Regions from separate parts of the Chryseobacterium sp. AG844 genome, predicted to be linked through region 1. Evidence: riboswitches for the same ligand, from Rfam matches in the RefSeq annotation. Region 1 holds a riboswitch; the other holds the start of a gene.
What was found. A riboswitch is a leader RNA that binds a small molecule or an ion and turns the genes downstream of it on or off. The one in region 1 is predicted to bind cobalamin.

Region 1 (4,003 bases):
AATCCGTCCTTCTGTTCACATTCTTGCAGACCTGAACCAATTTCTGAGCGGAGATAAGGCACTGACTCTTACCACATCCAATGATATGCTGATGGGGTCCAACCAGCACTTGGTAGACGTTACCAACAATCTTACAAAAATGTTTAAAGTAGACCATGTTCACAATGATTAATTTTTTTATTAAAACGATACTCGTTCTTCTTGTATTGGTCTTAAGCTTCATTTCATGTTCTGATGAGGTGATTCAGCCACTGGAAAAGGATGAAGCCTATAATCTCCAGTTTCCTTCTTATTTTCCGAAAATGACTTTTGATACATCCATCAATCCGGTGACCAAAAACGGAGTGGAGCTGGGACGGAAATTATTCTATGAGGGCAGACTTTCAAGAAATAATACCATTTCATGTGGTTTCTGTCATATCCAGGAAAATGCTTTTACCCATCATGGTCATACGGTGAGCCATGGGGTAGACGACAGAATCGGAATCAGGAATGCACCGCCCATCCAGAATATGGCTTTTTTGAAAAGATATATGTGGGACGGAGTGATTCACAATCTGAATGAGCAGCCCATCAGCCCGATTACTGACGTAAATGAAATGGACAGTTCCATACCGGAAGCTATTTCGAAAATAAAAGATGATCAGAAATATAAAAAACTGTTCAGAGAAGCTTATGGAGACGAAACCATTACAGGAGAGAGAATTCTGAAAGCATTGTCGCAGTTTATGGCTTCTTTAATTTCTGCAGATTCAAAATATGACAGATTCAGACTGGGAAAAGAACAGTTGACTTCAACAGAAGCTCAAGGGATGGCCTTATTCGGGCAGAAATGTGCTTCCTGTCATAGCGGAGAACTGTTTACCGATGAGAGTTTCAGAAATACAGGACTCTATTACAATACGGAGTTCAAAGATGCGGGACGATACAGAGTTACTCTTAACCAGGTCGACTGGATGAAATTCCGTGTTCCCAGTTTAAGAAATGTGGAATATACCGCACCTTATATGCATGACGGAAGATTTTACACCTTAGAAGCGGTACTTAATTTCTATTCGGATCAGGTGGAAGATAATGCCAATCTTGATCCTCAGCTTAAACAGAATGGTCACATAGGAATTGCTATGAACAGCCAGGAAAAACAATCGATCATTGCGTTCCTGAAAACATTATCGGATAAAAGTTTTATATCCAATCCAAAATTTGCAGAATAATTTATAAAAAACATGAAGAAGATTATATTGATAGTAAGTTTGATCGTGTTTAGTCAGTATCAGGCAAAAACCATCAGAGACAGTGCTTATATTGCTCCCGAAACGCTTAACAGATTCGATTTTGATGATGACTGTGATGCTTGCGGCTGTGCAGCAGGAAACGGATCTTCCGGCTTTGAATCTTTACTGAATCCGCAGTTTATCGGAATCAAATACTTTGCTCAGCATTATAAAGCGAAAGAGAACTTATTTGTAAAAGATCTTACCCAGGATCAGTATTTCAATACGCTGCAACTTTGGGGGAAAATTCCTCTGACTAAAAAACTGAGTGTTTATGCGAGTCTGCCATTCCATTTTCATGAAAAGAAAACCATGCAGGGAGATATCAGAATCAATGGAATAGGAGATTTAAATCTGATGGGAATTTACCAGCTGATGAGCTCTAAAGATAATTTCCATCATCTGAGCGGAGGGTTGGGCGTGAAAATTCCACTTGGCAAGTTTGATGAAAAAGGAGCATCCGGTGTCAACCCAAGCTTTCAGCTGGGAACTGGCAGCTGGGATTATCAGGCCGCTTTGAATTATAAGTTTCAGAAAAATAAAGTAGCCGTACTGGTGAATACAGATTATACCATTAAAACAGAGAACAGGAAAAATTACCATTTTGGAAACCAATGGAACTATGCAGCAACAGGTTTTTATCAGGTTGCAGGAAATGAAAAATCTATATTCTCTGTAAAAACTGGAGTTCAGGGAGAAGTTTATGCTCAGAATAAACAGTTTGATGAAGCATTGCCGAACACTGCAGGAAGTGCTTTGTATGGAAAATTAGGTTTTGAAGCCTCTTATAAAAAGCTGAGCCTGGGAAGTGAAGTCATGCTTCCCATGTACACGCGCCTGGCGGGAGGAGATATTGAAGCCAAATCAAGATTCAGTATTTTTCTGAATATTGGAATTTAAAAAGAAACGCTTGTTGAAATCATGTTAAAGCTCCTTCGGGAGCTTTAATTGTTTATAAATCATGATTTTAGTTGGGGATTAGGAATAATTATTTATCTTTGCCGGAATTTGGTGAGCCGTAAAAAGCTCTTAAAAGGGAATCCGGTGAAAATCCGGAACAGACCCGCTGCTGTAAGCTCCGCACCAAAGTTTTTGAAGAATATATCCACTGTTTTTTTAATGGGAAGGATTTCAAAAATGGAGTAAGTCAGAAGACCTGCCAGACAATAATCGTTTGACGCTTTCGTGGAATAAAGCTTAGGACATCAATGATTCTGTGCAGTGACAGCTGTGCTTTGTCGTTGTATTCTTATACCCATTAGCGTCTTCATTACCCTAAATGAGCTAATGGCGGCAAAACTAACTACTTCTGCAATTCATAAAGCTGTTTTCACAATATTAGTGTTAACATCTCAACTTTTGTCTTCTCAAACCAAGAAGAAGGACACCCTTCAGGAAGAGACGATTAAAGGAATCAACCTTTACAAAAAGAATTTTAAAGAAATTATTCCTGCACAAACCCTGCAGGGAGAACAGCTGGAAAGACTAAACAGTCATTCTGTAGCAGATGCGCTGCGGTATTTTTCGGGAGTCCAGATTAAAGACTACGGCGGATTGGGTGGTTTGAAAACCATTAATATCCGAAGTATGGGAAGCCAGCATGTAGGGGTTTTTTATGATGGAATTCAACTGGGGAATGCCCAAAACGGACTGGTAGATCTGGGAAGGTACTCTTTGGATGATCTGGAAGAAATATCGTTGTATAACGGACAGAAAAGTGAAATTTTTCAGCCAGCAAAGGACTTTGGCTCTTCGGGGTCTATCTATTTACAGCCTAAAACACCCATATTTAAAGGACCAAGAAAAACCAATTTGGTGATAAGAGCAAAAAGTGCATCTATTGATCTCTTTAATCCTTCATTCCGGTTGGAACAGAAAATTTCAGACAAGGTTTCTGCCAGCTTCAGCGGAGAATTTATGCAGAGTGACGGAATTTACAGGTTCCGGTACGCGAAGAAATATCCTGATGGGCAGCAGGCGTACGATACCATCGCTAAAAGACAGGACTCAGATATTAAAGCAAAACGGTTTGAAACTTCTCTCAACGGAACTTTAAATAACGGAAGCTGGAATATCAGAGGGTATGGTTATATTTCAAACCGCGGAATGCCGACTCCCATTGTGAATGGTCGCTTTGGCGGAAGAGGAGCGAGACTTTCCGATGAGAACTATTTTGTACAGGCTAATCTGAGAAAAAAACTGTTCCCGAAATTTGAAACACAGCTTAAGGCAAAATTTGCCTACGATTATACCCATTTCATGGACACAGTTCGTTCGCAGTCTATTATTTATACCGATAACACCTATATCCAAAGGGAACTTTATCTTTCCTCTTCCAATATTTACTCAATCACTCCCAATTGGGATGTCAGCCTGAGTGGAGATTTTCAGTACAATAATCTGGACGCGAATCTGGATAACTTTTCTTATCCTACCCGTTACACTACCTTGGTAGCATTGGCAACGACCTATCAGTGGAACAGGTTCAAAATTTTGGGAAGCCTTTTAGGAACTTTTACTTTTGAAGAAGTAAGAAAAAACAAAAGACCGGGAGATGCCAGAGAGTGGACGCCTGCTGTTTTTATGAGCTATCAGCCTGAAAAAATTCCGGAGCTTACTCTAAGGGCTTTCTATAAAAGAATTTTCAGACTTCCAACCTTTAATGATCTGTATTATACGAATATCGGAAATACTTACCTGAAACCTGAATTCACCAATCAATATGATGT
Region 2 (4,003 bases), on a different contig from region 1:
AGAAACAGATAAAGAGCTGGATGTGTACAGGGATACTGATGAAGGAAAGTACTATGAGCTTATCAAGAAAATTACGCTATTGAAACAAGCTTCCATGCGATTGAGTAATATCATTGAATATTCACCTATCAAAGGAATCTATGGTAGAAAACGGTAATTTTTAAGTCAGTTATTTTAATATTCTGTGACAAAAAGTCCTATAAAATTTTAGGAATAAATATTGTAATTTAAACTTCGAGAATATTTAAAAAATAATACATAATAGAAATATGGACATTAAAAAAGAATTCAGAGATTTCTCTGTAAAACATTTAGGAAACAACGGTTTGGTTACCGATCAGTATATGGGAATGTATGGGCCTACGAATCTTACTCCGTACATCATGGAAGAGAGAAGATTAAACGTTGCTCAGATGGACGTTTTCTCCCGTCTGATGATGGACAGAATTATTTTCCTTGGAACAGGTATTGATGATCAGGTAGCAAACATCGTTACGGCTCAGCTTTTATTCCTGGAAAGTGCTGATCCTTCAAAAGATATTCAGATCTACATCAACTCTCCTGGTGGTAGTGTATATGCAGGTCTGGGTATTTATGACACCATGCAGATCATCAAGCCGGATGTAGCGACTATCTGTACAGGTATGGCTGCTTCAATGGGAGCTGTATTACTGGTTGCCGGAGAAAAAGGAAAACGTTCTGCGCTTAAGCATTCAAGAGTAATGATCCACCAGCCTTCAGGAGGTGCTCAGGGAGTTGCTTCTGATATGGAAATCAACTTGAGAGAGATGTTGAAACTGAAGCAGGAGCTTTATGAAATCATCGGTCATCACTCAGGACAAACGTATGAATGGGTAGAAAAATCTTCTGACAGAGATTACTGGATGACTTCTGAAGAAGCTAAAGGTTACGGAATGGTAGATGAGGTTTTACAAAGATCCACAGAGAAAAAATAATTGATGATAACATCATCAGAAAACCGCACCAATCTGGTGCGGTTTTTTTGTTGGATTTATATTTTAATCACTCATTTTACATTCGCTGGAGGGGTGGCAATAATTCAAAGAATTTTTGACGGGCGGTTGTAACAGTATATTTTATCCATATCCTCACAAAAAAAGCGCCTCAAGGCGCTTTCTCTATTTCTTAACAATCTTATGTACCGTAGAACTTTCAGCTGTTTTAATCTCCACAAAGTAAACTCCTGAGTTTAAAGAATGAATATCAATCTTAGTAACCTGAGAAGTCATTATTTTTTGTCCTGTCACAGAGTAAATATTCACTTCTTTCAGTTTCTCAGCCGTTTCAATCTGAATGAAATCACTTGCCGGATTTGGATAAATATTGAATTTTTTCTTGGTCACAGAAGAAATTCCTAAAGTCAGCTGGGCCTCGGTGGGGGTAAATGGTCTTCTTTGCCCGAAACTTAATCCAAACCAGTCATTGTTACTCAGTTGAATCTGAGAAAGATTGGCTTTTGTTTGCCAGCTTGATAGATCTTTTCCTTTATATAACTTCCAGCTGTCTGATCCGGAAGTATTTCCAGTAAATGAATTCAATGTTAAATTAGTAATCTGATTATTCGCTGATGCAAAATTGAAATAGGAAGCTTGAGACTGGATCAGTTGTAACGCCTGTTCAGCAGTTATGCTTCCGTTATATTTAATTCCAAAAACAAAAGAATTGGCATTTCCGTTGGCATTATCAGTTCCGAAATCAATAACGACAAGACTTTTATTAGTTCCGCTTCCTACCCAGTTTGTAACCTGCGAGGGAACAAACCAAGCAGAACTGTAGGCTGGAACTGGTAGGGAAGGCATTGTAGGAGGGGAAAAACTATAAGAAGCTCCATACCATCTTCCGTCCACTAAAAGATCATTGTTCACACCATTATTGAATGCCATAGTTGATGGAGTGTTTCCTGACCAGGTTGACCAATAGTCGTCAAGGCTGGGAGTATGGTGATTGTAATTTAAACTGTACAGAAATCCGGATGGTATTTCAATTTCCATTTTAGGTTCTGCAGCGGCAATAGCAGTAATCATGTCTTCCATGGTTAAGCCATTTCCGTCAAAACGGTATCCCCAAGCATAAGAATTTGGGGTGCTGTCATCATTAAAGTCTGCAATGAAATATGCTTTTTTAGAACCGGTTCCTACCCAAAATTTAATGTCGTTTTCTGTGAATTGGGCCGACAATACCTGCATGCAAAGCAGTAAGAAAAAAAGATAGATTTTTCTCATGATATAATTAATTTAAAGTTTTATTCCCGAAACTTATCTTCAGAGCAGAACTAATTCTTTCTCTGAATCTGGTGTTTTAAGGCAGGTCTCCTGGCTCACATCTTACAACTTCCTTCCCGGATTTTCAGATCCAGTGGTTTTTGTGCAGTAAGTTTAAACAGTTTACAGTTGCGGGTACAGCTCAAGATTTGAATATTATTCTCACTTGATTCCCTATTAATGAACATTGTTCAGCCTTAAAACGCTGCAAATATATCATATAAATTGATAAGTCTGTTTTGTGAATTATTTTCCTTTAAAAAATGATTTTCAAATTGATTAATAATTTGGTTGGATTGTTGGTTTTTCATTTTTAAATAGATTCTTTTCTTATTTATCCTCAATGCATTCTGTCTGTTCAATTGTTAAAAAACAATTATCATTGTATTTAAGATCAGTTTACAATCAAGTCCTATTTTCGCAGCCATAAAATAGCATATGAAAAAATTACTATGTTCTGTGGGTATACTGGCTGTATTGGCTTCATGTAAAAGTGATGACGATATCGCAATGGTTAATCAGGATATTAATTATTCCAAACTCCCTCAGGAGTTTCCATTTTCAAAACTGACTACGATAAACGGAGTGGATGTAATCAACGGCGGATTTGGTTCTGGTGCTGCCGCTCATCCAACAAGAAAAGGTGAGTTCTATGTCATTACAGACAGAGGTCCCAATACGGACTTCCAGAATGGAAAAAAATTCCTTGCCCCCGGCTTTACACCCACCATTATGCATTTTAAAATCAATGCAGACGGGAATATAGAGGTCATCAGATATATTAAACTTAAAAATCCTTCCGGGCAGCCTATTACAGGTCTTCCAAACCCTGCAGGAATGGGAAGTACAGGTGAGATCGCATATGATGCTTCCGGAAATGTTTTAGGAACAGATCAATATGGTTTAGACAGCGAAAGTATTGTTGCTGCTGCTGATGGTACATTCTGGGTTTCCGATGAATATGGACCGCATATTGTCCATTACAGTGCAGATGGAGTGGAGATGGAAAGAATAAGCCCGATTGGTGTAAATACAGGTTCTCGAAAACTGCCTGCTGTTTTAGCGAAAAGAAGAGCCAACAGAGGAATGGAAGGTCTTTGTATGAGTCCGGATGGAAGAACTCTGGTAGGAACCATACAGTCGATGATGTATGTTCCCAGCAAAGCACTGGCTACCAATAAAACTTTAACGAGAATTGTCACATTTGATACGGTTACAGGGCAGACTAAACAGTTTCTATATAAGCAGGATGGAGGTGCTTCTGATTCGGTTTGTGATATTACAGCAATAAGTAACAGTGAATTCTTAGTCATTGAAAGAGATGGAAATTTCGGTTCCCAGGGTGGAATCAAAAAAGTATACAGAATCAATCTGAGCAATGCAACAGATGTAAACGGAGCCGATATCACCGCTGTTGACGGAATGAAAATCAATGGAAAAGCTTTAGAACAATGTTCATGGGATGAAATTACCAATGCCGGGATAAAAGCTGTTACCAAAACATTAGCAGTAGATCTGGTAGCAAAACTGGGCTACGAACATGATAAATTCGAGGGAATTGTTTATCTGGGAAATAATAAACTGGCTGTTTTCAATGATGATGACTTTGGAGTGGTAGATGATGGAAACGGAAATCCAAAATCCAAAATTTTACCTAAAACGGGTAAAGTAGACAAGGGAACAATGTATGTAGTCGATATTCAATAATTAGATTTTTTTAA

Region 2: linked by a shared signal. The riboswitch ahead of DEU40_RS07380 (T9SS type A sorting domain-containing protein) and the one ahead of DEU40_RS03175 (TonB-dependent receptor plug domain-containing protein) in region 1 are both predicted to bind cobalamin.

The regions. Positions count from the first base shown of each region.
Region 1 is NZ_QGTV01000002.1:250,938-254,940, forward strand. Features, by position in the region: gene DEU40_RS03160 (MbnP family protein) at 1-172, shown strand, start outside; gene DEU40_RS03165 (cytochrome-c peroxidase) at 165-1,214, shown strand; gene DEU40_RS03170 (transporter) at 1,227-2,174, shown strand; cobalamin riboswitch at 2,267-2,453, shown strand; gene DEU40_RS03175 (TonB-dependent receptor plug domain-containing protein) at 2,562-4,003, shown strand, end outside.
Region 2 is NZ_QGTV01000005.1:108,399-112,401, forward strand. Features, by position in the region: gene dnaG (DNA primase) at 1-157, shown strand, start outside; gene clpP (ATP-dependent Clp endopeptidase proteolytic subunit ClpP) at 270-956, shown strand; gene DEU40_RS07380 (T9SS type A sorting domain-containing protein) at 1,140-2,243, opposite strand; cobalamin riboswitch at 2,306-2,497, opposite strand; gene DEU40_RS07385 (esterase-like activity of phytase family protein) at 2,721-3,989, shown strand.